DNA from 4 places in the Sphingomonas sp. PSPC2-2 genome. Region 2 is predicted to be linked to each of the others. Evidence: predicted binding sites of a transcription regulator. Region 2 holds the regulator's gene; each other region holds the start of a gene.
What was found. The regulator LexA, encoded in region 2, represses DNA repair genes until DNA is damaged. The targets are predictions, from matches to a motif close to GTTCCNCNCTTGTTCT.

Region 1 (5,840 bases), on a different contig from region 2:
AAGCATGACCCGGCTTCAGCTCCTCCGCCGTCGCCTCGCAAGTGCCGCGGCTGCGGCAGGGGCTGAGCCTCCCCTTCGGAGACGTGATATGAGCCTGAGCACAACCGCGCGCGTGCCGACGGCGCATGCGAGCAAGTATCTTCAGCAAACCTGCAAGCATTGGGAGCACAATCTGGCGGTGGTCTTCACCCCAGAGCACGGCACGATCGTGTTCCCAAAGGATGCGCGCGGGGCCAATTTCCCGGGCGATGCCACCGTCACTTTCGATGCCGAACCCGATGCGCTTGTGGTGCGGATCGAGGCTAGCGCAGTCGAACAGCTCGAAGCGTTGCAAGGCGCGGTCGCGCGCCATGTCGATCGCTTCGCGTTTCGCGAGGCCCCACTCGCTTATGATTGGCGCTGAACGCGCACGTCATGCGGCGCGGCGCGCGAGTACCTTCAAATAGGTGTCGAGCACGGTCTGGTTGATGCGTTCCCATTGATAGGTCGCGGCCTCGGCATGACCGGCGGCCCCGGCGGTGCTGCGGAAGGCATGGTCCTCGCAGAAGCGCTGTAGGGCGTCGGCGTAGCCTTCGATGTCGGTCGGGGGCACGATCAGCCCGGTGACGCCGTCGGCGATCAGGCCGACGGCACCACTGGCGCGGGCCGCGACGACGGGCACGCCCGCCGCCATGGCTTCCAGAGTGACATTGCCGAAGGTCTCGGTCACGCTCGGGTTGAAGAACACGTCCATCGACGCGACCGCCTTGCCCAGATCGTCGCCGGTCAGATAGCCGGCGAACACCGCATCGGGCACTTCCTGCGCGAACCAGTCGCGCGCGGGGCCTTCGCCGATCACCAGCGTCTTGTGCTTGACGCCGCGCGCCTTGAGCGTGCGGAGGGCTGCGGCGAACACGTCCAGCCCCTTTTCTTTGACCAGCCGCCCCAGAAAGCCGACCGCAACCTCGTCATCGCCGATGCCAAGGCTACGTCGCCACGCCAGATCGCGCTGCGCGGGGTTGAAGCGATCGTGATTGACCCCGCGCGACCAGCGCGTCACCGGGGTGGGCACGCCCCATTCGCGCAGGATCTCGCCCATGACCTGGCTTGGCGCGAGCACTTCATCGACCCGGCTGTAAAAACGCTTCTGAATACCGATCATCGGCGGCACCAGAAACCCCAAGCCGTAATAGCTCATATAGGTCTCGAACCGCGTATGGTACGAAGCAACCCGGGCGATGTTATGCTTTTCAGCATAATTGAGCGCTTTGTGCCCCAGACGGTCCGGTGCCGAAACGTGGATCATATTGGGCGCGAAGGCGTCGAGATCGCGCCGGACACGGTTGCCCATGCCGCGCGTCAGCTTGTATTCGCCGCGCAACGGGATCTTGATCGATGGCGCGCTGACCAGGTCGCCGACCGGCGGGAATGCTGGGGTGCGGCTCGTCGGTGCATAGATTCGCACCTTCACGCCGCGACTGAGCAGATAGCCGACCAGGAGGTTGAGGGTCTGGTTGGCACCATCACGGGTATAGTTATAATTGCCGCTGAACAGGGCTACGCGGAGATCGGACGCTTCCATCGTGCCGGGCCATAGCGAAGCTATCGCCGGATGACTATCTCTGGCGTCAAAGGAGTTTTCGCGCCGATGACCGACCTTTCCGCCTTTCCGATCACGCAACGCTGGCCCGCCACCCAGCCCGACCGGCTGCAACTCTATTCGTTGCCCACGCCCAACGGCGTGAAAGTATCGGTCATGCTGGAGGAGACAGGGCTGGCTTACGAGCCGCATCTGGTCGATTTCGCCAAGGACGACCAGCACAGCCCCGCCTTCGAATCGCTCAACCCCAATGGCAAGATCCCCGCGATCCTCGACCCCGATGGGCCGGATGGGAAACCGCTCGCTTTGTTCGAATCCGGCGCGATCCTGCTGTATCTGGCGGAAAAGACCGGCAAGTTCCTGCCCAGCGATCCCGCTGCGCGCTGGCAGGCGATCCAGTGGGTGATGTTCCAGATGGGCGGGGTTGGGCCGATGTTCGGACAGGTCGGCTTCTTCGTGAAGTTTGCTGGCAAGGACTTTGAGGACAAGCGCCCGCGTGACCGCTATGTCGCCGAAGCCAAGCGCATCCTCGGCGTGATGGACGGCGTGCTCGCGGGCAAGAGTTGGTTCCTGGGGGACGATTATACCATCGCCGATATCTCGATGCTCGGCTGGGTACGCGGTCTGGTCGATTTCTACGGGGCAGGCGAGCTGGTCGGCTTCGACCAGTTCACGCACGTAAAGGCATGGCTCGAGCGCGGACTCGCACGGCCAGCGGTGCAGCGCGGTCTGGCGATCCCGGCGCGGGGGTAGTCAGGCCGACGGCGCGTCCGAAAAGCCTTCATACCACACGGCAATTGCGTTGTTGTGGGCGAGCCACGGCGCGGGTGCGGTCTCCTGGATCGCATCCCCGTGCTGCCGCCATCCGCCGAGCGAGCATAGACAAAGCCGCTGCAATCGAGCTTGCCATTGGAAGGGATGGTCGCGGCGGCGAAGGATGGCATGGTGCCGGGGCTCTTATATTCGGTCTTCTTGCCAAGCCCGCTGCGCGCGCGCGTAATCGCCGTTGCCGAATCCATTGTGCTTCCCCTGTTCCCGGCGCGGGGTCGTGCTCGACGGTCAGCCCCGCGACTCGCCCGCTAACAAGGCGGCGTCCCGATTTCGTGAAAAACGCGTGCGCCGGGCGGGTGGACGACACGACCCACAACGAAATTTGTTCCCCTCTCGTTCCGGTGTTGCTACATCGCTGCTTATGGCAAAACTCCAAAAGCGCTATGTCTGTCAGGCCTGCGGATCGGTGTCGCACCGCTGGCAGGGGCAATGCGCCGATTGCGGGGAATGGAACACGCTGGTCGAGGAAGCTCCCGCTACCGTCACGCCGTTCCAGGCGAAGCATAATCTGCAGGGCGGCGGGCGCGCGTTTCAGCTCGTCAGCCTCGATGCCGAGATCACGCTACCCGATCGGCTCGCCACCGGCATTGCCGAGCTTGATCGCGCGCTCGGCGGCGGGTTCGTCGAAGGATCGGCGACGCTGATCGGCGGCGATCCCGGCATCGGCAAATCCACCTTGCTCCTGCAAGCGGCCGCGAAGATGGCGCTGGCCGGGCTGCCAGTCGCCTATGTCTCGGGCGAGGAAGCGGCCGATCAGGTGCGTTTGCGCGCGCGGCGGCTCGGGCTCGGCCATGCGCCGGTGATGCTGGCGGCGGCGTCCTCGACGCGCGACATTCTCACCACGCTCGGCCAGGCGACGCCGCCTGCCTTGCTGGTGATCGATTCGATCCAGACGATGCATAGCGATTTGATCGAGGGGGCGCCGGGCACCGTCAGCCAGGTGCGCGCCTCGGCGCAGGAATTGATCCGCTTCGCCAAGGAACGCGGCACTGCGGTGGTGCTGGTCGGCCATGTCACCAAGGACGGCAGCATCGCCGGCCCGCGCGTGCTCGAACATATGGTCGATACCGTGCTGAGCTTCGAAGGCGAGCGCAGCCACCAATATCGCATCCTGCGCGCGATCAAGAACCGCTTTGGCGGCACCGACGAGATCGGCGTGTTCGCGATGGTGGCGGAAGGCTTGGCCGAAGTGTCCAACCCCAGCGCATTGTTCCTGACGCAGCGCGAGGAAGGCATGACCGGCACCACGGTGTTCCCGGCGCTGGAGGGCACGCGGCCGGTGTTGGTCGAGATTCAGGCGCTGGTCGTGCGCTTGGCGAGCGGCGCGACGCCCCGGCGGGCGGTGGTCGGCTGGGACAGCGGGCGTCTCGCCATGGTGCTGGCGGTGCTGGAGGCGCGCTGCGGGCTCAGTTTCTCCTCGAGCGAAGTCTATCTCAACATTGCGGGTGGCTACCGCGTGCAGGACCCGGCTGCCGATCTGGCGGTGGCGGCGGCACTCATCTCGGCGCTGTCGGAACGCCCGGTGCCCGCCGATGCGGTGGTGTTCGGCGAACTGGCCTTGTCCGGAGAAATCCGCCCGGTCGCGCACGGTCCGCTGCGCTTGAAGGAGGCGGGCAAGCTCGGCTTCGAACGCGCGCTGCTGCCCGCGGCGGTGACGGACGACAAGAGCGGGTTGAAGTTGAGCGGATTCGGCACGCTGGCCAGCTTTGTGGAGCATATGCTGGGGCGGTGAGGGGGCGTTGCGCCCTCCCACAAGCCTTCCACTGGTGGAGCGTAATGACTCTTGGTCGCATCCTCTCCCTGCCCTGTCCGTAGCTCCCTGTCCGTAGCTCTCCGTCCGTTCGTTTCGAGCGTAGTCGAGAAACCTGGCACAGCGCTTGTGGCTCTTTCTCGACTACGCTCGAAACGAGCGGGTTGAGGAAAGCACTCCCCCAAACCCCGTAACCCCCAACACGCCCGCACCCCACTCGACTTCCACCGTCCCACGCTTGTAAGACGCGCGCCATGCATCTTACCGCCCTCGACATATTGGTCCTGCTCGCCGTTGGCGGTGCCGCCACGCTCGGCATCACGCGCGGCTTCGTCACCGAAGTGCTTTCGCTGTTCGCCTGGGTCGGAATCGTGTTTGCGATCAAGCTGTTCCATGTCCCGCTGACTCATGCGTTGACCGGCGTGGTCGGCACGACGACGGGCGCGGCGGTGCTCGCCTTCGCGATTCTGGCGGGCGGCACGTATTATGGCGGGCGCATGGTTGCGCGGGCGATCGGTGCCCGTACCCGCGATTCGGTGCTGGGGCCGGTCGATCGCGCGCTCGGCTTCGGCTTTGGCGCGCTCAAGGGCTTGATCCTCGCGAGCCTGGCTTTCCTGCTGGTGGTGCTGATGACCGACACCGTCAGCGGCGGCCCGGCGCATCGCCCCGAATGGCTGACCTCGGCCAAGGTCTATCCCCTCCTCAACAGCACCAGCGCCAGCATCGCCGATTTCGTCGATCGCCGCCGCAAGGGCGAGCCGGTGTTCGGGCATGGCGCGAACGTCGCCGACTCCGATCGCGCGGGCGAGTAGCGATTTCTCGGTCCCTGGCCGCGCAAAGCGGCGCAGAACATCCCATCGCCGGGGTGACGAATCCCCCGGCATGCCCTACATCCGCTGCATGAACGCGCCGCTCTACAACACCGAAATCCTGCGGCTCGCCGCCACCATTCCGCATCATCAGCGCTTGCCAAGTCCAATGGCGACCTCGGAAAAACGTTCGCCGATCTGCGGCAGCCGCGTGACGGTGGATATCAATGTCGATGCTGAGGGGCGCGTATCCGACCTCGGTCTGCTGGTGCGCGCCTGTGCGCTGGGTCAGGCCTCGTCGTCGCTGATGGGCGCGGCGGTGATCGGCAAATCCGCCGCTGAGATCGCCGCTGCGCGCGATGCGCTGGCCGCGTGGCTGGCGGGGCAGGGGCCGTTGCCCGACTGGCCCGGCTTCGAATTGTTCACGCCTGCACTGCCGCACAGCGCGCGGCACGCGTCGATCCGACTGGCCTTCGAAGCGGCCGCCGAAGCCGCCGCCGCTGCCGCCGCAAAGGCACCGGCATGAACGAATCGCTGCTGCTCGATGGCGTCATCCTCGGTGGCTTTGCGCTCGTTTTCGTTCTGATCTTCCGCCGTTTCGGCCTCGGCGCGACGCTCGGCTATCTCGTCGCGGGCGCGGTCGTCGGGCCGCAAGTGCTGCATCTGGTCGGCAATGCCGAATCCAAGATCGGCGTGGCCGAACTCGGCATCACGCTGCTGTTGTTCATCGTCGGGCTGGAACTCAATCCGTCGCGGCTATGGGCGCTCAAGAAGGAAATCTTCGGGCTCGGGCTATTGCAGGTGGTGCTGTGCGGGCTGGCGGTCACCGGCCTCGTCGCGGCGGTGCATTTCTCCTGGTCGGCGGCGTTGG
Region 2 (5,840 bases):
CTGGGGCGCGAGGCGCTGACGCTGCGGCTGGTTGCAGCGGGCGCGGTGGTGGTGTTGCTGCTCTATCCCGAGGCGCTGGCGGGGCCGAGCTTCCAGCTGTCCTTCGCCGCGGTCGCCTCGATCATCGCGCTCAACGAGCACCCCGCGGTCCGCGGCTGGTTCGGCCCGCGCGAGCAATCTCGGCTGGCAAAGCTGGCGCGCGAGCTCGCTTCGTTGTTGCTGACGGGCCTTGTCGTGGAACTGGCGCTGCTGCCGATCTCGCTGTTCCACTTTCAGAAAGCCGGGGTGTACGGCGCGGTCGCCAATATCGTGGCGATTCCGCTCACCACCTTCGTGACGATGCCGCTGGAGGCGCTGGCATTGCTCTTTGATTGCATCGGCGCGGGGGCACCGTTCTGGTGGGCGACGGCGCGCTCGCTCGATCTACTGCTGTGGATCGCGCACACCACCGCCGCCATTCCCGGATCGGTCGCGCCGCTGCCCGCCATGCCCGGTGCTGCTTACGCCCTGATGGTGGTGGGTGGCCTGTGGCTGGCGTTATGGCGCACGCGCTGGCGGCGGTTGGGGCTGCTGCCGCTCGCGGTCGGCGCGGTATGGGCGCTGCTGACGCCCGCGCCAGACGTGCTGGTGACGGGCGACGGCCGCCACGTCGCGATCCGCACAGCACGCGGCGATCTGGCGCTGCTGCGCGACCGTACCGGCGATTACACCGCCGACATGCTGGCGGAGAATGGCGGGATTGAGGACCTACCGGTGCTGATGTCCGAACAGCCCGAAGCGCGCTGCAGCCGCGACCTGTGCCTGATGACGCGCCGCGCCGGCGGCCGCGACTGGCGCATCCTCGCGACGCGCAGCGCCTATCTCGTCCCCGCGCCCGATCTGATGGCGGCGTGCGCAGAGGCCGACATCGTCATCAGCGAACGCCGCCTGCCGCGCCGCTGCGCACCGCGCTGGCTACGGCTCGACCGGGCGACGCTGGCCCGCAGCGGGGGAGTGGCGATCGCGCTTGGCACGGCGTCGGTTCGCACGGTGCGCCATGCGGGCGACCGGCATCCGTGGGTGACGATGCCGGTATTGCCGGGGGTACGGCACGGACGCTTTGGTGGGAGTGGGAGAAGGGATCAAGCGATGGCCGGGCGTCGATGACGGGCTTCTCGGTTGCGCGAAGGCGGAGCGCCCGTCGGACGGCAGCATATCTGAAACACCGACCGGTATAGAATTGGCCCGACATCATCCTCCCCGCCCGGCGCGGCCAAATTTTGGTGGGAAGCGGTCGTTCAAACTGCGGCTCACTATGAACTTAACTATGGCGTTCTGCGATGATCCACCCAGAGATAACGGTCGGGATTATCAGCAAAAAGGGCCAGTCGTCCGCACCGTCTACATCGGCGGCTCGCAGCGCCCACTGCCCCACAAAAACCCCGCCAACCCCGATAAAGACGAGTCCACAAATTAATAAGAGGCCCGTCAGATTACAGGGCATGTAGCTCCATAGAACCTTTTTAAACCAAATCTCGCGCTTCAAGTCGTGTTTCCCACCGGACTTGCCCATAGTAGAATGCTTGAAGATGGCTATCTACGCAATTGGCGGAAAGCAGATGGCTTTTTAACGTGCCTGCCCCCTTTCTCTCCTTAGACAAGATTGCTTCTGCGGCGTCTCACTGCGACGGATTGAAGAAGAAATAGTGTTCGATCAGCTTCCCGTCTTTCTCACGGGCAACATCGACACCGGTCACCGTGATTTCACCGGGCGGGCCACCCTTCCACCGCGCCGTTGCGACGCCGTGATGGCCGAGGCCAGGCCCATCGATTTCGAAGCGGAAACCGGGCGGCATATCGGCAAGAACACCTGCCACCACCTCGGATATGGCTTTATGGCCGCTGACTGCGCGGGCCGGCTCGAATATTGTTGCATACGCGTGGTAGATCTCGTCGATTGCAGCGAGCCGGACGACGTCGTCACGCTCGTTCCAGACGCGTTGGATGCTCGCGTGCAACAGATCGACTTCTGGCGCTTCCGACACAATTTCCTCCCGCGTTAATCCGGTTGGCTGTTCATAACATCCCTGGGACGAGACTGTTCAGCCTGTTCAAGCCCTTCCAAAGGAAGGAGAGCTATCGAGCCGCTGATCAGGATCTTGAGCGGTGACCATCGGGCGAAACCCGTCAGAGCTCCCCCTCAATCGTACCGCCGCAAAATCCCCGCCAGCTTGCCCTGCACGCGCACTTGCGCCGGTGCATAACGCTGCGGGTCATACGCCCGGTTGGCGGGGTCGAGCCGGATCATCGCGCCTTCGCGGCGGAAGAATTTGAGGGTGGCTTCGCTTTCCTCGATCAGCGCCACGACGATTTCGCCGTCGCGCGCAACCTCCTGGCGCTTGATCAGTGCATAATCGCCGTCGAGGATCCCGGCCTCGACCATCGAATCCCCGGCGACTTCCAGCGCATAATGCTCGCCATTGCCGAGCAGGGCGGCGGGGACGGCAAGCATCGAGGCGCCTTCGAACGCTTCGATCGGCACACCGGCGGCGATGCGGCCGTGCAGCGGGATCTCGATCACGTCATTGGCGGGCTCCGGCATCGCGCGGAGATTGGCGGCGGGCGCAGCAGTGGTTTTGGTCGGTGTGTTGGTGCCACGCTCGGGCATTTTCAGCACTTCGAGCGCGCGCGCTCGATTGGGCAGGCGGCGGATGAACTGACGTTCCTCGAGCGCGCTGATCAGGCGGTGGACGCCCGATTTGGATTTGAGGTCGAGCGCTTCCTTCATTTCCTCGAACGACGGCGACACCCCGGTCTCATCAAGCCGGTCGTTGATGAAGCAGATCAGCTCATGCTGCTTGCGCGTTAGCATCGCTCGGGCCCTTTCGTCGGAACAGACAACGAACCTATACGGAACGAAAAATCACGCGTCAAGCGCGCGCTTTACGGGAGCGCGAGGATTTCCACCGAGTCGCCGGGCTCGGCGGCTGGCGTATGCGGTGCACGGGCAATCAGGCAATCGGCCTCGGCGAGCGTCCGCAACAACGACGAGTCCTGGCGCTGCGCGACATACACCCGCCCGTCGCGCGTCTCCGCTCGCAGATAATCCTGCCGCACGCCGTTGGCGGGCAACGCCGAACCGAGGATCGCCGTGCGCAAAACCGGCATCGCATCGCGCGCGCCGCTCAGATGCGCGATCAGCGGGCGCAGGAACACCGTCGCGGTGACGAAGGCCGACACCGGGTTGCCGGGCAGGCCCAGCACCGTAGTCCCGCGCAAACGCCCTGCCAGCATGGGCTTGCCGGGCCGCAGCGCGATCCGCCAGAAATCGATCCTCCCGCCTGCCGCCTCCAGTGCGGGACGGATCAGGTCATGGTCGCCGACCGAGGCACCGCCGGTGGTGACGAGAATGTCGGCTTCCACCGCCGCAAAGGCGGCGGCGATGGCATCGAGCCGGTCGGGCAGGATGCCGAGCCGAAGGACGTCGACAGGCAAATCACCAAGCAACGTCGCCAGCATCACGCTGTTGGATTCGGGCAGCGCATCGGGTGGCCCGCTGGCACCCGGCGCAACCAGTTCGTCCCCGCTCGCCACGACCGCGACGCGCAGCCGCCGCGCGACCGTCAATTCGGCGTGTCCGGCGATCGCCGCCAGTGCGACGCGCGCTGCTGTCAGCCGCTCGCCCTTCGCGATGAGCACCTCACCGCTGGCGAAATCGAGCCCCCTGCGGCGGATATTGCCGCCGCGCACCGGGCCATCGCCGGACAGAGTAAGGCTGTCGCCCTCGCGCGCGGCCTCTTCCTGAACGAGCACGCTATCGGCCCCCGGCGGCACGGCGGCACCGGTAAAGATGCGCACCGCTTCGTGCGCGCCGCACGTCCCGGTAAAGGGGCGTCCGGCGGCGCTTTCGCCGATCACGCGCAGCGGCCCCGGCAAATCGTCGAACCGCACCGCAAAGCCGTCCATCGCCGAGAGATCGGCATAGGGCTGGGTCCGCAAGGCGTAGACCTCGCTTGCCAGCCAGCGTCCGGCGGCCGCGGCCAGTGGAAGCGTTTCGCTCGGTACTGCGGCACCAAGCGCGAACAGGCGCGCTTGCGCATCGGACACGGAGATCAGAGGAGAGGCCATCGTCATGCTTTCCGGTAAGGCTGGCGGGTATCAGCGGGTCGTCGCGGGTGGGGCAATCCGCTCGATCGTCAGCCGGGTGATCGTACCGCCAGTCGGCGTTGCCGCGACATCGAACCGTCCCCCCAATTGCCGCGCCAGGGTGCTGGCGATGGTCAGGCCGAGGCTGGTCGTGCGGGTCATGTCGAACCCATCGGGCAAACCGGCACCATCGTCGGTAACGCTGAGGTCGAGCGTGTCGTCGGTGCGCTGTACGACCACGTCGATCCGCCCGGTTTCGCGATCGGCAAAGCCATGTTCGAAGGCGTTCGCGACGGCCTCCGCCAGGATCAACGCCAGCGGGATCAGCGCATTGGGATCGAGCACGAGATCGGTTTGCGCGTCGACGCGACACGCGATTCCGGGCTTCCCGCCGGCCTCGGCGAGATCGGCGACCAATGTGGTGACCACGGCATGAAGGGCGACCTGTCCCCCGCTCACGTCATACAATTGCCGCTGGATTCGCCCGATCAGCTGGACGCGGTGGACGGCGTTGTCGAGGACTTGTTTGGCGGCCTCATCGGCGATCGCGCGACGCTGCACGCTGAGCAATGCGGCGACCATCATCAAATTATTGGACACGCGGTGCTGCAATTCGTGGAACAGCACATTGCTGCGTTCGACCAGATCCAGGCGCTGGGCCGCCAGTTCACGCGTGCGTTCGCGTTCTTCGCGCAGGCGGGCGTTGGCCTTTTGCATCATATCGACCAGCGCAATATCAACCGCGACGACGCCGATATAGAAGAGCAACGCGGTCGCGGTTGGCACCTCGATCTGAAAGCTGAACAGCGGCGGGATGAAGAAATACCAGGCGATAAGCCCGCACAGAATCGCCGACAGCACGCCCGGCCCCCGACCCCACAGGAACGCCGAGATGATGACCGCCGGAAAGAAGGTGAGAAACGGAAAGCCCGGCGGGAAATACGGGTTCAGCGCGCTACGTAAAAGTCCCGCCAGAACGGCCGACACCGTAGCGAGGGCGTAAGCCGCGATGGGGCGGTCCATCAGGAGCGGCAATCGTTCCAGCAGGTTCGGTCGTATGTGATTCATTCGGCCAGGTACCAGTTCCCTCGGGGCTGCGCAGTGCTCTCGATCAAGATTCGGATGATCCTCCTCGGTCAGCTTGTCCTTCCTTACGCGAAGGCGCGCGCTTGCCGCAAACGGGCCCATTGGTCGCACACGCACAGGGTAGTTGCACGGAAACCACAGTCGCGGGTCAATCCCGGCCTTCGGTCCAAACTGTCACAATCGCGACATAATCTCGGCCTAGCCGCGCCTCAGCAACCAGACTTTACCAAGTCGAAGCCCGCTCAGAGCGCATCGCGCAGACACCCGCAAAGGGGGCTGCGCGCGTGTTGTCATGTCCGCAGTACGCTAAACTCACAAATGGGGAACATCGTGTCCAAATCACTCGTCGCCAAGTCCGCACTCCTGTTCGGCACCGCGTTTGTCGCGCTTGCCGGTGCCAGCGCTGCCAGCGCGCAGGATGCTCCTGCCGCAGCCGCAGCGGTGCAGACGCCCGCCGCCGACGATAATCTCGGGGACATCGTCGTCACCGCGCAACGTCGCAGCGAGAACCTGCAGAAGGTGCCGGTTTCGGTCGGCGTGCTGCAGGGTGCCGATCTGCGCAACTTCACGGCGGGTGGCGGCGATACGCTGCTCGAACTCGCCAACCGCGTCCCCGGCCTCTATGCCGA
Region 3 (5,840 bases), on a different contig from region 2:
CATCGCTGCTTATCCATAGCGCGGGAGCTTGAGACGGCGCATCGCTGCGTCCATCGGATCGATCGGAAGCGGCGCGAAGCTAAGCCGCTCGCGGCCGAAACTATGTTCGATCGCGAGCGTGTAGCCGGGCAGCGGCTGCCGGCGCACGATCGCGCGCAGCTCGAAAGCGAAGCGCTTCAACGGTGAGAGCGCGCCCGACTTGAGATGGAGATGCTTGACATCGAAGCTCCAGCCGCCGGACTGGCGTCCGCCATGCTTGCGAACAACACGGTACAACCAGCGTTCGAGGCCGCCGGTCAGGTCGAAATAGGCACGGTCGATCGTCAGCACGAGGGCGCGATCGAGGACGCCGGCGTAGAACCAGTCGGGCAGAATCAACTCGATGCCGAGCGGACGGCCGCTCGCGTCGAGGCGCTCCTGCCACTCGTTGATCCATGAGAAGCGGTGACGCCGACGCTGGTGCTGCTGCCGGATCGAGGTCGCAACGGTGGTCGACTGGAGACGGTCAAGCGCCGCCTTCAGGCGATCATAATTGTCGCGCCCGGTGCCACGGCCGACATAACTCAGGATTTCATGCGGTGTCGTCGCCATCAGCCGCGAAGTCGGATGCCCGGCATCGCGGGCCTCCACGATCTGGCTGGTTGCCCAGATCAGCACATCGGCATCCCAGATCGTCGCCATGCCATGTTCGGGCACCGCTTCGACCGAGATACACGTCTCTCCCATGCGAAAATCGATAGGGGTGACGCGCTTCGACTTGGCGAGGCTGAAGAACGGCCATGTCATCAGGTCCTGCGCATCGCGCGGCGCGAGATCGCCCGGCACCGACCGGAACAGGTCGAGCTGGGCGCGTTCGCCGATCCCAAGGGATGCGTTGCGCGGCACCGTCATCAGCCCTCCGCCGGACGGCGCCGGGCGGGATGGACGGTGCCGGCACCGGTATCGGATGTCGAGCGGCGCGTGCCGAGCGCGGCCCAGCTCTCAAGATCGTCGATCGCATAGACCACCCGCCCGCCAAGCCGACGATAGACCGGGCCGGTGCCATAGCAGCGATGCTTTTCGAGGGTACGCGGGCTGAGACCGAGATGGGTCGCAGCATCGGGTGTCTTGAGATAGCGCGGGCGCTGCGCGGATGCGTCTGGCTGCATGATCGTCCTCCTTGGATGCGCCGGCCGGCATGGGCCGGTGCGGAACCACGGGGCGGACATTGGAGAAGAAGGGCCGGCGCCCCGGAGCGGCTATTTCACGCCGCTGACTTTTGTCGCCCCCCGACGACACCGCGGAGCAGCGCGCGATAGCCACCGTGCATGAGGGCAAGCGCCTCGTTGATCAGGCGCTGGGTGCGGCGGCGTTCGGTCGAGGATTTCCATTCCATGCCGCGCCCGATCGTCATGCCGGGATAGATCAGGCGCCTTGCGATCTCGTGCGACGTCGGTCTGGGCGCGGATGGGGGAGTCAGGAGCATATCGAGTATGTCGAGCAGGAGGTCGAGGCGTCGCCGCTGAAATGCCGTCGGCCGGAACGCGCCGTTGCGGCGCGAGGGCGGCGCGCCGGCGAGGCGCCGATCGAGCCGCCAGGCGGCACGGCGGCGCGCCTCGATCGCCGGGTCGCGCACGATCACATAAGCGAGCGGCTGGCCGGGGGGCGTATCGCGCAGCCAGAGGTGATGTGGACCATCGATGTCGCCGAGAACGACATGGCGACCATCGGACAATGTACGATCAGCGAGGATGATGGGCCAGTCGCCGATGTCGAATGGCGGCGCGTCGGCGATGTCGGGCGGCGCGGCGTCGAGGATGACGGTCGCGGGCGAGATTGATGGCGGCCAAAGCGCCGGTTCACTGGCCGGAAGCGCATCCGGTGCGCATGGAAAAGCAAAGCCCCCATCGACGGGCCATCACCTCCTGCTCGGCCGTGGGCATGCCGCGCGCGTTATTGCGCGAGATCGCCTGATAGTCCTTGCGATAGGCGGGGTTGCGGCGGAGGAATTCCTGTGCGAATCCCGCGAAATCGAGATTGCGCCGCGTCGCGCCGTTTCCCCTGCGTTCTCCGGTCATCGCCAGGCCCTTCGAGGTGGGGGGCACAGCTTGGATGCGGGGATCGAGCGGGAACATTCCAAGTTCTAGAGGAGCTTATCCCCAGAAATTGGGAGGCCGCCCGGCGCGAACGCCGGGCGGCTCGTGGCGGGGTCAGGTCTTGCTGCGGCGCTGCGGCCGGGTCCAGACCAGATCGAAGGTGCCCTCGGGTTTCTCGAAGAGCTGCGCGAAGATCGGAGCGACGAAGCTGGGATCGTCGAGCTTGACCGAGAGGTAGGGACGATCGTCGTTCGTCCGCTTGGTCCAGGCGGCGCCGACTTCCGATTCGCCGAGAAGGACGCGGTGGCTCGGCGCATTGCCGGTCACATTGTCCAGGGGAACGATCCGAACCGCTTTGGCGTGGAGCGCGAGGGTGAAGATTTCGCCGCGAAGCTCGCCGGAGATTTTCTTGAAGCTGCCAATCTTGCTCATGTCCTTGTCCTTTCCATGTCTCGGGCCGCGCCCTTGCGGCCTCGATGCGCATGGGAAGTCAGCGGGCGGTCGACGCCGCAGCCATCGGCCCGCAGCGTCAGCGGAGGACGGCGGAAAACGGACTTTCTTGTCTCGCGAGGAACGGCGGCACGCCGGGGGAAGAAAGTTCGGGAGCAGCCGTTGCGGCAAGTCGACCGAGCGATAGCGGCCTGCTGACAGATGCGCGGTATCGAGGGGCCGTGAGGGTGTGGCGCGAATATGGAAATGAGACCGGGCGGCGATGGCCGTGACAAGAAACCTTGCGAGGCCCGCGGAACATCATTCGATGGGCTTGCCAATGTGTTCCGTTTTTGTTCTCATGGGCGCATGACGCTCGATTCGATTGCCACCGCCATCCTCTCCGCGCCGGGCTGGGCTCGGGTCGGCCTGACCATGCGCGATGAACAGATGCGGGAACGTGCTGCCGACACGATTGCGGCCACAATCCTCGACCGACTTGAGAAGATCGAGGTGCCGGTGGACCGCGATCAACTGGCTTGGCCGTTCTGATGCCGCAAAGGGCCAGTACCCGCCCGCGCCGATCTGCCGGATCGAACGGACGGGCGCCGCTGGCACGACCTAACTGGTATGGGAACGGTCTAGCCGGCAGCGCCGTCCCTGACGCCTCGATCGGCGTCGCGGGCTGACTCTGCCACTGATGTTTGTGCCGAGCCGAGCTGCGACCATGCCATGCAGGCGATGATGCACGCCCCGACCACACTCATGACGGTGAGCGCCATCCCCGTGCCCAATGCGAGTCCGACGATACCGTGGATGGCTTGATATCCTGCAAAGCCGGCGGGCAGAACGAATAGCAACGCGATAACGAGGCGCACGGTCGGCGACTGCGTCAGGTCGAAGAGAAGCCGGCCGGCGCTCAGGGTCAAGACGCCCGCGAGGAAGCCGCCAAGGATCGAAACGATAAAGTCCTGACCATGGTTATGGAGCCAGAATCCGGCGGCGAGGCCGACATAGAGCGGTAGCGCATGGACCGCGAGAGTGATCGCGAGCCAGAAGATATAGAGCCCGGCGAACAGGCCGAGCACAAGCAGGATGGTCATGTGCGTCCTCCATGCAACATGGATCTCGGACGCGCCCTCCACCACCTCCACAGCGCGATCTGCATGAAGAGGATAGCAGGCGAGTCCATCTGGGGAAATGGCCAAAGCGGGGCCTGTCGGTCTTGGGGTGACTGAGTTTCGATCAGGCCCATGGGTCGTACTCACGAACCACCTGGTCCGGATTGCCGTCGAACTCGTCGCTCGGCATCGCGATATAGCCTCGGTCGGTCTTGATCAGGACGATGACGATCATCAGCGTCCTGGCGAGGCTCCAGGCGAACGACTGTGCGGTGGTCAGCGGCATGATGAACGGCTCCTGTCGGGGAGCGGAGACCATCCCCGCTCGACAGGCGCCCCGCCGGCCGGGGACAGGTCGCAATCACCGCGCGATGCGCGGCCGCACGCCTTGGCGTAGCGGACCCTTTACGGGTTGATTGAAGGAGACCTGGCTTCGCGCCCAGGGATTAGCGCCAGCCGAGCGGGGATGGGCTTCGCGCCGAACGTGTGCCGCCATGCCGCGCCGCACAGTCGTTCGCCTGGAACCTCGCCGCTCGTGAAGGTTGCGGCTGGTTGGCCCATCCCAGCGCTACCGCGAAGTGAAATGGTCATCGTCCGGCCGGACTGAGACGAACTGACCGCGCTTGCAAAGTCGCGCGCGTGCGCCATTCTCGCGGCATGAGCATCGAACTCGCCAAGGAACTCTGCCATACGGGCAGATCACATGCAGCGGCGTCTTGCCTATTATATAGAGCCACAGTTGAGCATGCAGTCGTTGAGGGTATCGAGGATACCGCATCTCACGCCTTCAACGGGCCAAACTCGCTGTCGATTCAGTATCTGCTTGGTCTTGGCCTGGAACTGATGTTGAAATCGGCGATCGTCGCCTGCGACCCCGACGTCGATGCCAAATATCTTCAGAACAAAGTCGGCCACGATCTGGTCGGGGCGCTCGACGAGGCCGAGAAGCGTGGATTCGTATCGGAAGCCCCTAATTTGCGCGAAATCCTGGAGGTATTGCGAGCGCCCTATAAGCAGCACTGGTTTCGGTACGAGAGACCCGAGCAGTTTCAATTGCCAGCAGACTTCGACCAGATCGTGGAAGCGCTGACGGTCCTCGAAGAGGCGCTGCAGGCAAAGCTCGCGCTTGCTGGGGCGGCAGAGGCCTAGCTCATGGATGCTCAAAGGGAATGTCGCTCCCGGGCGCTTGATGCCCGAGGGCGACTGGCATCGGTCATGCCCGGCGGCGAGAACGTGGTAATGCGGCCCCGCTCGAAGGCGGGGCCGCAGCCAGCGGCTCAGGCGGGCGGGTTCCAGATGATGACCTTCTTCTTCGGGTCATCGCCCGGCGCGTTGGCGACGTTGCCGTAGATCGTCCCGAACTCGGGAGCCGAGAGCGAAACCGAGATATATTCGTTGCCCTTCTCCGAGACCTTGATCCAGCCGGCGCCGAGCTCGAAGCCGTTCTTGCGGCTGATGATGCGGTAATCCGGCGCCAGGTCGTGCGACTTGCGCACGTTGGGGACCAGGGCGATCGGCGCGGTGACGACGAGGGTCGCGAGCGTGCCTTCCAGGGTGTTGTCGGCCTTGACGGTGAGGTTTGCGATCGTGACAGCCATTTTCAGAACTCCTTCGGTTGCTCGGGGACCATCCCCGATGGCGCCTACCGAAGGGGCCGGAAGCCGACGTCACCGAAGCGTAGCGCAGGGGAACCCCCTTGCGGGGTTGACGGCACGAGGCGAGCGAGCCCCGCAGACAGGCGACAAGGAGGGGGTGGTCCAAAGCGGCTGAGGTAGTGCTTGTGGCTTCGATCGGACCTGGAAAGGCCACGGCTACATGGTCATGCTTCGACTAGCGTCGTCGCTCCGGGACGACCTGCGCCCAACCGCGCGCGCGGGACTCGCCCCGGTTCGCGCACATCACGCCGAGAGCAGGATAGCGATCTGCCGGAGAAAATCGGCTCGTAGCAGGGTAGCGTTGGCGCCGAAATGCGCTTCGCGATGGTGGTTGGGACACAGGCAAATGACGTTCGCCAGCGTGTCGGGGCCATCTTCGTAAAGAGGCACGATATGGTGCGTTTCGAGATAGATCGCGCCGTCTGCCCGCAGGAAGCCGGGGACGCCGCAATATTCGCAACAGCCGCCAGCCCGCATCAGCGCTGCTTCGCGAATCCTGGAATCGCGAACATAGACAAGGCCGGACTGTTCACGACGGCGGACAGCTAGATCCTCCGGAG
Region 4 (5,840 bases), on a different contig from region 2:
CGTAGATCCACTGGATCACTTCCTCGCGCCGTTCGTGTTCGAAATCGACGTCGATGTCGGGCGGTTCGTGGCGTTCGGTGGAGATGAAGCGTTCGAACAGCAGCTTGTGCTTGACCGGATCGATCGAGGTGATGCCGAGCACGAAGCAAATCACCGAATTCGCCGCCGATCCGCGCCCCTGGCACAAAATGCCCTGGCTGCGGGCATAGCGCACGATCGAATTCACCGTCAGGAAATAGGGCGCATAGCCCATATGCGCGACCAGGCCGAGTTCGTGTTCGAGCAAGCTGGTATAAGCGGGCGGGGGCGTGCCGTCGAAGCGATCGGCCAGCGCGGTGCGCGCCATCGCCGCCAGCGCTTCCTGCGGGGTGCGCTGGGTCATCACGATCTCGTCGGGATAGCGATACTGGTCCTTCAATTCGCGCAAGCTGAAGGTGCAGCGTTCGACGATCGCGGCGGCGGCGGCGAGCGCGTGCGGGTGCAGCCTGAAACGGCGCGCCATTTCCATGGGGCCTTTGAGATGGCGGTCGGCGCTGCGTTCGCGAGAATGGCCGAGCGCGTCGATCGTGCAGCGGTGGCGGATCGCGGTGACGACGTCCTGCAGCATCCGCCGCTCGGGCACGTCATAGAGCACGTCGCCCGTGGCGAGCGGGGTCAGGCCGAAGTGCCGGGCGTGCGCGTCGAGCGTGTGGAGCCGCTGCGCATCGCCGGGGCGGCGGTGCTGGGTCAGGCAGAGGTGACCGCGCGTGCCGAACACATCCGCCATCCAGCGCAACGCCTGATCGTCTTCAGCGAAGGTTTCGGTGAGGCCGGGGACGAGCGCTGCGACCAGCCCCTCGGCATGCGCCGCGACATCCTCCCAATGCAGGAAGCACTGGCCTTTTTCGCCCTTTTGCGGAGCGGCGCGGCCCTTGCCGAGCGTCAGCAGCCGGGTGAGGCGGCTCCAGCCGACGCGATCCTCGGGCCAGACCAGCACCGATGTGCCATCGACCAGATCGAGCCGACAGCCCGCGACCAGCCGGATCGGGCGGATCGCCGACATTTGCTCGGCCGCGACCAGCCCGCGCACCACCCCGCCGACCGAATTGCGATCGGTAATGCCGAGCGCGGGCATCCCGGCGATGGCGGCGGCCTGGAACAGATGCTCGGGCGAGGACGCGCCGCGCAGGAAGCTGTAATGCGTCGTCACCTGAAGCTCGCACCACGTCACCCGAACGCTCCGTGCATGAACCAGGCAAGATCGCCCGTCTCGCCGCGTTCGCCATCGCCGCGACGGAACAGCCAGAAACGCTGCCCGGCTTCATCCTCGACCTGGAAATAGTCGCGCACGCTGTGCCGCTCGGTGCCGCGCTTCCACCATTCACCGAGAATGCGTTCGGGGCCGTCGGCGCGGACCACGCGGTGCGCCATGCCGCGCCAGGTGAAGCGCTTGGGCGGCTGGTCGGGCAATTCGGCGAGGACATGGTCGAGCAGTTCGGGCCGCCGCAACAGCCGCACCGGGCGCGGCCAGCGCGGATCCCAGGGATGCAGCGGGCGCGAGCGATCGAGCTGGCGGACATCGTCGGGCTTGATCTTGGGTGCGGCGCGTGCCGGTGGGTCGAGCGGCGGGGCGGTGGCGACCGAGCGTTCGGGCACGTCGCTTTCGACCGCCACGCTGCGCCACAGCGCGCTTATGCCAATGCGGTTGGCGAGCGTGTCGATCAGCGGCGCAAGATCGGGCGCGCGGTCTTCGAGCGTTTCGGCAAAGGGCTCGGCGCCGAGCGGATCGGCGCGGCGGACGTGGAGCGCGAGCGCATCGATGCCATAGCCCGGCGCGATTTCCTCGATCCGGCGCACGATCAGCCGCAGCAGATGCGCGCCGTCGCGAGTCGGGCGGGCGAGGCCGATGCGCAGGCGCTGCGGCACGCCGTCGATGCGATCGGCGACCAGATCGATCAGGCGCGCGCCGAGCCCCGCTTCGGCCAGTGCGGTGACGAGGCGCGGCATCAACACCCCGAGCCAATGCGCGATCGCTTCGGCGGTGGCGATCGGCTCGGCGAAGCGTTGCACGACGGCGATCGCTTCGGGCGGGATGACGGGGGCGAGCGGTTCCGCCAGCCGCCCCGATGCTTGATCCAGCCGCGCGATGAGCGTGCCGCCGAACCGGCGCGCGAGCGGGGCGCGGGGCAAGGCGGCGAGCTGGCCGATCGTCTCGATCCCCAGCCGTTTGAGCAAGTCGCGCGCGCGCGGTTCGAGCCGCAGCGCAGCGGTCGGCAGCGGGGCGAGGGCGTCGAGGTGTGCGCCGGGCGGGCAGATTTGCGGGGCGTAGCGCGCCAGCGCCCACGCCGCGCCCGGCGTATCCGCCACGGCGACGCGCGCGGTGAAGCCGTGCCGCTTTAGCAACGCCACGATCCGCCGCGCCATCCGCGCCTCCCCGCCGAACAGATGCGCGGTGCCGGTGATATCGAGGAACAGCCCGTCCTCGCCCGACGGCATCACCACCGGGCACCAACGCCTGGCCGCGAGCAGGGCGAGGCGCAGCAAGGCGGCGCGGTCGCCCTCCGGGTCGGCGGGGCGGATGTCGAGCCCGGGCACCAGCGCACGCGACTGCGTCACCGCCATGCCGGGCGCGAGCCCGAGCGCGCGCGCGGCGGGGCAGGCGGCGGCGATGACCAGAGCATTGCCGGATTGGAGGCTGGTGATGCAGGGGGCGGGTGCTGCCGCTTTTCCTCCCCTCCCTGGAAGGGAGGGGGTAGGGGGTGGGTCGGCCCGTAAGCGGGCGGACGGGCTGTCATCAGCCGACCCACCCCCGGCCCCTCCCTTCCAGGGAGGGGAGGCAGAAGCGGCACCCTTGCGCGGATCGCGCACCGGCGTGCGCCCTTCATCGGGCGGCATCGCCTTGAACGGATGCGCCGCCGCCTCGCTCACGCGCCCGGCGCGACGGTCGCGGGGTGGCGCTTCGGTCCGTGCCCAGCGCGCGCCGGGACGCCAGCCACCACCGCGCGGCACCGAACAGGCGACGGCCTGTTCCTGCGCGGCGATCGCGTTCAGCGGGGCGGTATCGACTGACGCGCGCTCAGGCGGCGTGGCGATACGCTCGGCCTGCGCCAGCCGTTCGATCGGCCAGTCGGGCAGGTAGAGCGAGGCGACCCGTTTCATCGCATGCCTCCATCGTCCAGTCGGCGGGTTCGCCGCCGCGTTGGCGGACCAGCTCCACCCGCCAGCGTGCCCGCCCGACTCCGTTAGCGCCGACCGGCAACGGGGCGGACGGCGCGGCGGCGATGCGCCAGCGCGTCACGGCGGCGGACGGCACCGCGAGCGGATTGCCACCGCCTTTATCCGTCGCCGCGCGGGCATGGCGCTTGAGCAGCAAGGCAATCGTCTTGCCGCCCTCCGCCGCCAGTTGCAGCCGCCGCGTATTGGGCATCGCCGCGCGCTTCACTTCGCCGACCACCGCGCCAAGGCCACGGTGGCGGAGCCCCTCCTCCATCAAGGCGAGCAATTCGGCATCGTCGGCCGCCTCGGCATAGATCAGCCGTTCGGGGGCGAGCCCGGCCTGGTACAGCCCTGGCGCGAACAGATCGCGCCGCCGCACCACCCACAGCACCGGGCCCCAGGCGCGCGCCGCGATTCCGGCCATGAACAGCGTCGCGGCGGCATCGTCCGACGGGGCGGCGCTGGCGGCGGCGATCTCATGCAGCGAATCGAGCCGGAGCCCGCCGGGCGCCAGCTTCTCGTCGATCGCGCCGATCCCGAAGGGCAGCACCGGGCGACGACGCAGCCCGTCACGTTCCACCTTCTTCAGGCTTTCGCGAAGCTCGGCTATGATGGCCGAGGAGGGGATGGCAGGACAGGACACGGCCACGACTCGCACAATAGGTTCGTTCCTATTTTGTTCTGTTTGTGTGACCCGAGTCAAGCGGCCCCTTATCGCAATTGGGACGGTCCGTCGTTTCCCCGCGTTCGCCCCTCTCGCCAAAGCTCACGAAATTTTATAACAACGATTCGAAAGAGCGTTTCTGCGTGCCCGAGCGTTGGTACAGCGCACGCCCCGTTTGGAGAGATCATGGCAAGCGACCGCGTTCCTGCGCATTTGAAGCCCAATTTGCCGCCTTTGTCGCTCTATGTGCCCGAACCCAAATTCCGGCCCGGCGACACGGTCGATTTTACGCAGGTGGCGATTCCACCCGCAGGCGAAACGCGGCGGCCCGACACTGCCGACCATGCCGAGAGCTTCACCGATCTCGCCTATCAACTGGTGCGCGTGCTCGATGAGAACGGCCAGGCGGTCGGCGCGTGGAACCCGCGGCTGTCGCCCGATATGCTGCGGGGCATGTTGCGCAGCATGGCGCTGGTGCGCGCGTTCGACGAGCGCATGTTCCGCGCGCAGCGCCAGGGCAAGACCAGCTTCTACATGAAGTGCACCGGCGAGGAGGCGGTCGCGGTCGCCGCCGCCTTTGCGCTCGATTATGAAGACATGTGCTTCCCCTCCTATCGCCAACAGGGCCTGCTGATCGCGCGCGGCTGGTCGATGGTCGACATGATGAACCAGATCTATTCGAACACCGCCGACCGGTTGCACGGCAAGCAATTGCCGATCATGTATTCGGTCAAGGAAGCGGGGTTCTTTTCGATCTCGGGCAATCTGGCGACGCAATATCCGCAGGCGGTCGGCTGGGCGATGGCGAGTGCTGCCAAGGGCGATACGCGCATCGCGGCGACCTGGTGCGGCGAGGGATCGACCGCCGAGGGCGATTTCCATTCGGCCTGCACCTTTGCCAGCGTCTACCGCGCGCCGGTGATCTTCAACGTCGTCAACAATCAATGGGCGATTTCGAGCTTCTCCGGGTTTGCGGGCGCGGAATCGACGACCTTCGCGGCGCGCGCGGTCGGCTATGGGATCGCCGGGCTTCGCGTCGACGGCAATGACGCGCTGGCGGTCTATGCCGCCACCGCCTGGGCGGCGGAGCGCGCGCGCACCAACCAGGGGCCGACGCTGATCGAGCATTTCACCTATCGCGCCGAAGGCCATTCGACTTCGGACGATCCGGGGCAATATCGCTCGGCGGGTGAGCCGACGGCCTGGCCGCTGGGCGATCCGATCGCGCGGTTGAAGGATCATCTCATCGCGATCGGCGAATGGGACGAGGAACGCCATGCAGCGCAGGACAAGGAGTTGGCGGAGCAAGTGAAGGCCGCGCAGAAGGAAGCCGAGGCGAACGGCGTGCTCGGCCACGGCCTGCACCAGCCGCTCGACAGTCTGTTCGATGGCGTGTTCGAGGAAATGCCGTGGCATTTGCGCGAGCAGCAGGCGCAAATGATCGCCGAAGAAACCGCCAGCGGCCGCCCATGGGCGCGCAAGTGATGGGTGCGCGCAAAATCTCCCTCTCCCATTGGGAGAGGGAAGGGGCCCATCGCGTCAGCGATGGGAAGGGTGAGGGCGATGCCCCGCGCCCGGTCACCCTCACCCTTCCGGCGCTTCGCGCCTCCCTCCCTCTCCCGATGGGAGAGGGATTATGAGCGACATCATGCCAGAAACCGAAACCGCTTCCGAAACCCCGACCTCCACCCGCATGAACATGATCCAGGCGATCAATTCCGCCATGGACGTGATGATGGACCGTGACCCCGATATCGTCGTGATGGGCGAGGATGTCGGCTATTTCGGCGGCGTGTTCCGCGCGACCGCGGGCTTGCAGTCCAAATATGGCAAGACCCGCGTGTTCGATACGCCGATCACCGAATGCGGCATCATCGGCGTCGCGGTGGGGATGGGGGCCTATGGCTTGCGGCCGGTGCCCGAAATCCAGTTCGCCGATTATATCTATCCTGCGCTCGACCAGTTGGTGAGCGAGGCGGCG

Region 1: a site for LexA is predicted at 2,735-2,750, ahead of radA (DNA repair protein RadA). Genes of this name have one in related genera too.
Region 3: a site for LexA is predicted at 2,849-2,864, ahead of ACP7BY_RS20625 (DUF6771 family protein). Genes of this name have one in related genera too.
Region 4: a site for LexA is predicted at 3,863-3,878, ahead of ACP7BY_RS11955 (ImuA family protein). Genes of this name have one in related genera too.

What each region holds. Positions count from the first base shown of each region.
Region 1 is NZ_JAFCWU010000001.1:313,303-319,142, reverse strand. It holds gene ACP7BY_RS01495 (PadR family transcriptional regulator) at 1-2, shown strand, start outside; gene ACP7BY_RS01490 (DUF2218 domain-containing protein) at 89-403, shown strand; gene ACP7BY_RS01485 (glycosyltransferase family 4 protein) at 413-1,561, opposite strand; gene ACP7BY_RS01480 (glutathione binding-like protein) at 1,628-2,332, shown strand; gene radA (DNA repair protein RadA) at 2,772-4,142, shown strand; gene ACP7BY_RS01470 (CvpA family protein) at 4,415-4,972, shown strand; gene ACP7BY_RS01465 (iron-sulfur cluster assembly scaffold protein) at 5,061-5,495, shown strand; gene ACP7BY_RS01460 (cation:proton antiporter) at 5,492-5,840, shown strand, end outside.
Region 2 is NZ_JAFCWU010000002.1:354,129-359,968, forward strand. It holds gene ACP7BY_RS05880 (ComEC/Rec2 family competence protein) at 1-1,146, shown strand, start outside; gene ACP7BY_RS05885 (nuclear transport factor 2 family protein) at 1,659-2,024, opposite strand; gene lexA (transcriptional repressor LexA) at 2,180-2,851, opposite strand; gene ACP7BY_RS05895 (molybdopterin molybdotransferase MoeA) at 2,923-4,107, opposite strand; gene ACP7BY_RS05900 (sensor histidine kinase) at 4,138-5,148, opposite strand; gene ACP7BY_RS05905 (TonB-dependent receptor) at 5,530-5,840, shown strand, end outside.
Region 3 is NZ_JAFCWU010000021.1:3,407-9,246, forward strand. It holds gene ACP7BY_RS20595 (replication initiator protein A) at 10-891, opposite strand; gene ACP7BY_RS20600 (helix-turn-helix transcriptional regulator) at 891-1,148, opposite strand; gene ACP7BY_RS20605 (DNA -binding domain-containing protein) at 1,244-1,621, opposite strand; partial or broken gene ACP7BY_RS20610 (DUF2285 domain-containing protein) at 1,685-1,816, opposite strand; gene ACP7BY_RS20615 (transcriptional regulator domain-containing protein) at 1,839-2,114, opposite strand; gene ACP7BY_RS20620 (DUF736 domain-containing protein) at 2,190-2,507, opposite strand; gene ACP7BY_RS20625 (DUF6771 family protein) at 2,874-3,056, shown strand; gene ACP7BY_RS20630 (hypothetical protein) at 3,146-3,607, opposite strand; gene ACP7BY_RS20635 (hypothetical protein) at 3,750-3,911, opposite strand; gene ACP7BY_RS20640 (hypothetical protein) at 4,283-4,774, shown strand; gene ACP7BY_RS20645 (DUF736 domain-containing protein) at 4,903-5,223, opposite strand; gene ACP7BY_RS20650 (HNH endonuclease) at 5,524-5,840, opposite strand, start outside.
Region 4 is NZ_JAFCWU010000006.1:5,063-10,902, forward strand. It holds gene ACP7BY_RS11945 (error-prone DNA polymerase) at 1-1,210, opposite strand, end outside; gene ACP7BY_RS11950 (Y-family DNA polymerase) at 1,207-3,138, opposite strand; gene ACP7BY_RS11955 (ImuA family protein) at 3,056-3,775, opposite strand; gene ACP7BY_RS11960 (3-methyl-2-oxobutanoate dehydrogenase (2-methylpropanoyl-transferring) subunit alpha) at 4,046-5,344, shown strand; gene ACP7BY_RS11965 (alpha-ketoacid dehydrogenase subunit beta) at 5,553-5,840, shown strand, end outside.